Regions from separate parts of the Exiguobacterium sp. s127 genome, predicted to be linked through region 1. Evidence: riboswitches for the same ligand, from Rfam matches in the RefSeq annotation. Region 1 holds a riboswitch; each other region holds the start of a gene.

Region 1 (2,266 bases):
GTGTCGGTGTCGTATTTTGTGTGATGCGCGGGATTCAGTTGCTCGGTCCATCGATTGCGATTTCGGTCGTCTTGATTTCGCAACTGAGTTTTGCATTATGTGTCGACTTGTTCGGTTGGTTCGGTTTACCGGAACTTGAGCTTTCGCTCGGACAAGTCGCTGGATTGCTTGTGATGCTAGCCGGTATTTTTGTGTTGAAACGATATCAAGTCGTAGAAATCGAATCTTCGGATGAGTTGTCGGAAAAGGTATCGTAATTCTTACGGTTAACTCTGGCAGTATAAAGTCGATTTTTTAGCGCGAAGACGAATCAGTAGTTGTGGAATGAAAGATTCGTTCTTTTCGTTGCTTTCCTCGGGCGAGGCGCAAGCCGTTGCTCCTTGATCCTCACGGACAACGAGCAGGGTCTTGCCAGCCTCTTGGCAGCGCGTGTTCACGCGCTTTTTCCCGTAGGAGTCAACGAAAAACGAAGCTTTCAGGGTGTACCGCAGAGAAAATCATAGAGTAGTGTTAGAGCACAGTCTGTCTCGAATCGCTTTGAAGACGAGATGAGACAGGGAAACGCGAACGGATTGCCTCTTGTTATAGCATAGTCACTCTTCATAAGAGTTTGTCTACATGCTGAAAGCCCGCACGAAGCGGGCTTTTTTTAGTTTAGACAGATACTTCTTCTTTCCAAGCCACATCGATGAATTCATCGCGACCGGATGCTTTCCGGTCTTTTTTGTAGTGCTCCGGATTCTTTTTGTGGAAGTTTTGATGATAGTCTTCTGCTGGATAGAAGGCTTGTGCCGCTTCGATTCGTGTGACGATCGGTTGCTTAAAGCGATTGCTCGCAGCAAGCGCGTCACGTGAAGCAATCGCAGCAAGGCGCTGTTCTTCCGTATGATAAAAGATGGCAGGTGCGTATTGTGTCCCACGGTCCTGGAACTGTCCGCCGGCGTCAGTCGGATCCGTTTGCGGCCAGTAAAGTTCGAGTAACCGCTCGTATGAGAATAACGCCGGATCAAATGTAATCTCGACGACCTCCGAATGACCGGTCGTGCCTGTTTTTATTTGTTCGTATGTCGGATTTTCGATTTGTCCTCCTGTATAACCGGAAACAATTCCGTGAATACCGGGCAGTTCTTCGAATGGTGTCACCATGCACCAGAAACAGCCTCCTGCGAATGTTGCTTTTTCCATCTATATCTCGTCCTTTCCGCTGGCGGTAGTCGCCCTGTAATCATTCGTGCTCTGACAGCGAGAAAACGAAAACGACTCCTTTGCTTGGTTGCAAAAGGAGTCGTCGCTTTTTATCAACCAAAGCTTGCGCTTTGCTGGTCGTAGCACCTTGCCACTGAAGGCAGGTTGCTGGGACGTCATCGATCCAGATCTCTCAGTCCACTCTTGATAAGTGTTATATGAAGTTGATTAAATTCGTTATCATTGATGTGATAATAGCATCTCTAAAACGACAAAGTCAATCATTAAGATTGTAAGGCATGCAGGACGGTCGCACCTAGAGATTTCGCGCCGACGAGTAGTGCCCGTTCATCGATTTCATATTTCGGATGGTGTTGCGGATAAATCGTACTCCCGTCCGTTTTGGCGGACCCCGTAAAGAAGTAGCTTCCTGGGGTACGCTCTAAATAATAGGCGAAATCGTCTGCTGCCATCATCGGTTTGAGTTCTTTGACATGGGCTTCACCTAAAAATGCCGTCGCCTCTTTAACGAGATTTGTTTCTACCGGATGATTCCAAAGGGATGGATAACCCGTCGTAAAGTCGATGGAGTAGCTCGCACCGATTCCGGCACACGTCGTCCGAGCAACTAAATCGACCTGCTGGCGTAACTGGTGACGCAGCGCTTCGTCGAATGTCCGGATTTCACCGACAATCCGTGCCTCACCAGTAACGATGTTCGGAGCCGTTCCGGCATGGAATGAACCGATTGCGATGATGGCCGGTGAAAACGGATCAACTCGCCGACTGACAAGGTGTTGGAGATTACAGACGAGTTGTGCCCCGGCGACGAGTGCATCTTGTGTTTTATGAGGGGCTTGCGCATGACCACCCTGTCCGTGGACGACGATTTCGAATTCATCGATGGCGCACAGCGTATGTCCTGCGTGATAGCCAATTGTTCCGACAGGTAAGTCATTTTCGAGATGCGTACCGAAAATTGCATCGACCCCGTCAAGACAGCCGTCTTCAATCATTTGAATGGCACCACCCGGGAAGACTTCTTCCCCGTGTTGATGAATGAATACGATTGTTCCGTGAA
Region 2 (2,266 bases), on a different contig from region 1:
TTCAGGACAACACGAAGATGCTCTACGTCGAGACACCGACGAACCCGTTATTAAAAGTGACGGACATCGAAGCGATCGCAGCCATCACGCGTCGTCACGACTTGAAGCTCGTCGTCGACAACACGTTCGCGACACCATACTTGCAACAACCAATCGCGCTTGGGGCAGATATCGTGCTGCATAGTGCAACGAAATACATCGGCGGACACTCGGACGTCGTCGCAGGGCTTGTCGTCGTCAACGATGATACGCTCGGCGAAGAACTTCACTTCATCCAAAACTCGACGGGTGGAATTCTCGGACCGCAAGACAGCTTCCTGCTTGTCCGTGGTCTGCGGACGCTCGGTATCCGGATGGAAGCGATCGAAGAGACAGCACATGAACTTGTCAGCTTCCTGCAAGCGCAAGACGTCGTCTCGAATATCTTCTACCCGGGGCTCGCATCGCATCCCGGTCATGCGATCCAGCAAAAACAAGCGACTGGTTTCGGCGGGATGATCAGCTTTGATGTCGGTTCAGCTGCAAATGCAGAGAAACTTGTGGAAGCGTCACACTTCTTCACGCTTGCTGAAAGCTTAGGGGCGGTCGAAAGTTTGATTTCCGTTCCGGCACGGATGACACATGCGTCGATTCCGGCAGAACGTCGGGCAGAACTCGGCATCACGGATGGTCTCGTCCGAATCTCGGTCGGACTTGAAGATGCAGAGGATTTGAAAGAAGATTTAACGCATGCTTTCAGTTTGCTCGAAAAAGTTTCTGAAAAAACTGTTTGACAAGCAAAATAACCCCTGCTAATATTCAAAATATATTAAAAACAACTAAATACCGATAACTCTTATCAAGAGTGGTGGAGGGACTGGCCCGATGAAACCCGGCAACCGCGGAATTTATTTCCGAAGTGGTGCTAATTCCAGCAGACGAACGTCTGCAAGATGAGAGCAAATGGTTTTGTGTACTGAAAGTGCGCGCGTTTGCTCTAAAACGTGCGCACTTTTTTTATGTTTAGGAGGGACAGTAGTGATTCGTTTACAGGATGTAGGAAAAATTTATCGCTCGAAGCGCGGCGAAGTCGAAGCTGTCGCAAACGTCGATCTCACGATTGAGCGCGGCGAAATTTTCGGAATAATTGGTTATTCCGGTGCAGGGAAGTCAACGTTGATTCGCCTGCTGAACATGTTAGAAGCACCGACAAGTGGTTCGATTCAAATTGACGGTGTCGAGATGACGACGTTACGACCGAAAGAATTACGCGGCGTCCGGAAAAATGTCTCGATGGTCTTTCAGCACTTCAACTTGCTTTGGTCACGAACGGTTGAAGAAAACATTATGTTCCCGCTCGAACTCGGCGGATATCCGAAAGCACGCCGGAAAGAACGGGTCGCCGAGCTGATTCAACTCGTTGGACTCGACGGTCGCGAAGGCGCTTATCCGTCACAACTATCCGGTGGACAAAAACAACGCGTCGGGATTGCCCGCGCACTGGCATCAAACCCGGACGTCTTATTATGTGACGAGGCGACAAGCGCCCTTGATCCGAAAACGACGGACTCGATCTTAGAGTTACTCGTCGACATCAATAAAAAACTAAAACTGACGATCGTCTTGATCACACACGAGATGCACGTCATTCAAAAAATCTGTCACCGGGTCGCCGTCATGGAGGCCGGAAAAATCGTCGAACAGGGTCCTGTTTCAGAAGTCTTCCGGCATCCGAAACAAGCGATGACAAAAGAATTCGTCAAACAACTGACGTCATCTACAGAAAACGAGTTGACGTTCGCGAAACTCCGTGAGCGCTATCCGACAGGGAAAATCGTCCAGCTGACATTCGTCGGTTCGACAGCAGAAAGTCCGATCCTCGCAGAAGTCATGAAAGATTCGACCTTATTATTTAATATCATCGGCGGGAATGTCGGACAGACGCAAGACGGTGCACTCGGAACGTTGTTCATCCAACTGATTGGTGCGGCACATGAAACACAAGCGGTCATCGCGAAACTCCAAGCGAGTGACGTGGAAGTGGAGGTGGATCACCGATGACGACATTCTTTAACGACATCGATTGGGAAATGGTCTGGACGGCGACTGGCAGTACCGTTTATATGACAGCCGTCGCGGGTCTAGCGACTTTCATACTCGGTTTAATCATTGGTCTGTTGTTGTATGCGACGAATGAAGACTTATTGTTTAAGAATCGGGCACTGTATTCCGTGCTCAGCTTTTTAGTCAACATCTTCCGTTCGATTCCGTTTATTATATTGTTGAT
Region 3 (2,266 bases), on a different contig from region 1:
ACTACCGTCGATCATTCCGATGATGCCTGTCAATAACGTCCCGCCGAGTAAGACGAGAATGACGTTGACACCAAAGAGTGCGAGCGCGATGACGGAAAGATACGGAATCAGCTTATAAAATTCAAATGCTTTCGCTTCGACGACATCTCCGGAACCTGACACGAAAGCGAGTAAGATGACAGTGATGACGGCAGCAGGCAAGACGATTAAAAAGTTCGTTCTGAATTTATCACGCATGTTCGTTTTTTGTGTCCGGACAGCGGCGATTGTCGTATCTGAGATAAACGATAAGTTATCACCGAACATTGCTCCACCGACGACGGCAGCAGCGGCGAGTGCGACATTGACACCCGTCGCGTCATGAATCCCGAGTGCGATCGGTGCAAGGGCAGCGATTGTGCCGGTCGAAGTTCCCATCGCCATCGAGATGAAAGCGGCAATGATGAACAATCCACTCATTAAAAGAGACTGGGGTAGGAAACTGAGTGCAGCGTTGACGGTCGCATCAATGGCTCCGATTGCATTCGCTGTTCCAGAAAATGTGCCAGCGAGTAAAAAGATGAAGACCATGATCATGATGTCCGGATTTCCGGCACCGCGGGCAATCCGCTCGACGGTCTGGTTGATGTCTCCCTTAGATGTCGCAGCAGCAAAAATCAAGGCGATTAAAGCTGCAATCAAGATGGGGAATTTGTAAAAGTCGTTATAGAAGATTCCTGCACCGATGAATAATACAAGGAAAACGAACAAGGGGAACAACGCCCATTTGTTCGGCGTAACCGTTTCGTTCATGTGAATCACTCCATTTCTTCAGCATACAAAAAAAGACCCCTTCGCAAGAAAGAAGGAGGTCTTTACTGAAAAAGACGCTCTTCTTATCTCTCAAGCCATAGCTTGCTGGATTTGGCACAGTACGAATCAATCGTCCGCTGCCGAAACATCATTGGGCCAGTCCCTCCGTTTCTCGCGATAAAAAGAAGTCATTTAGTTGTTTAGTCGTTGTTTAAAACACGTTTATTACCCTAACGTATCTTTTAATGCTTGTCAACTGTACCTTACTGCAGTGCTTGTTTGAGCGTCGTCACGTTTTCGTTCATCAAATCAAAGTACGATTGATCTTGTTGATCTTTTGCGACGGACTCGAGGTTATGAATCGTAATCGATTCGGCACCGATTTCTTTTTGGATGACACGGGCGACCTTTGGCGACACCGTCTCTTCGAAGGCGATATAGTTTAAGTCATGCATCTCTGCTTCCTTGACGATGGCAGCCAGCTGTTTTTGGGACGGTTCGTCAGACGGTGAAATACCGGCAATCGGCAGTTGCGTGAAACCGTAACGTTCCGCCAAGTACCCGTATGCGGCATGCGTGACGAGAAGCTCCTTTTTCGAACCGGAGTCAACAGCTTTTTGTAAATTTTGGTCGAGTTCATCTGCTTGTTTGTTAAAGAGTGCGAGGTTTTTATCAAACGTTTCCTTCCGGTCAGGTGCTTCCTTTGCTAACGCGGTCGTAATCGAGTCAGCCATTTTCTTGGCGTTGTTCGGGTCGAGCCAAACATGCGGATCGTATTGTCCATGATCGTGCGACTCTTCTTCAGCCTCGTGATCATCATGGTCATCGTGTGCGTCTTCTTCGTGCGTATGAAGCGAAGCGGAAGCTTCGAGTAAGTCGATATTTTTACTTGTCTCGACAAAACGAATGGAATTACCGGCTAAACTTTCCTTAATCTTTTCAGAGTACGGCTCAAGGGTTGTGCCGGTAAGTAAAAATAGATCGCCTTTCGCAATCGTCGTCAGTTGCTTCGGAGTCGGCTCATACGAATGCGGGTCGGCGCCAGGGGGAACGATTAATTCGACCTGGACGTCCTTTCCGCCGATTTCTTTGGCGATGGCTGCCGTGGCGAACGTCGACGTATAAATTTGCAATTTACCGTCTTCGTCTGAATTTGAAGTCGATGAGCCGCATGCGGCGAGCAGACTGGCAGTTACTGTCGCGATGGTTAACGCTGGAATGATTTTTTTCATATATGAACCCTCCAAGATAATTAAAACGTAATTGTTCCGATTTGGACTTTCTAACTATATCCGACGGAAATTAAAGCGTCAAGTCGGAATGTTGTGAAGTTCTAGTTCAAAATAAATCGGGTAAGAGAAGAGTAGAAGTGAAATCGGAATGAGCCTTGGAGGTGATGAGGTGAAACGTGAAACAGCATGGTTGATGGGTGGCGCCGCTATTTTGACGACGGCTGCTGCTGGTGCGAGTATTT

The links. A riboswitch is a leader RNA that binds a small molecule or an ion and turns the genes downstream of it on or off. The one in region 1 is predicted to bind S-adenosylmethionine.
Region 2: linked by a shared signal. The riboswitch ahead of KNP98_RS01440 (methionine ABC transporter ATP-binding protein) and the one ahead of msrA (peptide-methionine (S)-S-oxide reductase MsrA) in region 1 are both predicted to bind S-adenosylmethionine.
Region 3: linked by a shared signal. The riboswitch ahead of KNP98_RS06765 (Na+/H+ antiporter NhaC family protein) and the one ahead of msrA (peptide-methionine (S)-S-oxide reductase MsrA) in region 1 are both predicted to bind S-adenosylmethionine.

The regions. Positions count from the first base shown of each region.
Region 1 is NZ_JACSMO010000006.1:37,966-40,231, reverse strand. Features, by position in the region: gene KNP98_RS09500 (DMT family transporter) at 1-257, shown strand, start outside; gene msrA (peptide-methionine (S)-S-oxide reductase MsrA) at 655-1,185, opposite strand; SAM riboswitch class I at 1,293-1,399, opposite strand; gene KNP98_RS09490 (M20 metallopeptidase family protein) at 1,470-2,266, opposite strand, start outside.
Region 2 is NZ_JACSMO010000001.1:298,019-300,284, forward strand. Features, by position in the region: gene KNP98_RS01435 (bifunctional cystathionine gamma-lyase/homocysteine desulfhydrase) at 1-773, shown strand, start outside; SAM riboswitch class I at 833-939, shown strand; gene KNP98_RS01440 (methionine ABC transporter ATP-binding protein) at 1,018-2,040, shown strand; gene KNP98_RS01445 (methionine ABC transporter permease) at 2,037-2,266, shown strand, end outside.
Region 3 is NZ_JACSMO010000004.1:14,432-16,697, reverse strand. Features, by position in the region: gene KNP98_RS06765 (Na+/H+ antiporter NhaC family protein) at 1-792, opposite strand, end outside; SAM riboswitch class I at 873-976, opposite strand; gene KNP98_RS06760 (metal ABC transporter solute-binding protein, Zn/Mn family) at 1,056-2,024, opposite strand; gene KNP98_RS06755 (alpha/beta hydrolase fold domain-containing protein) at 2,194-2,266, shown strand, end outside.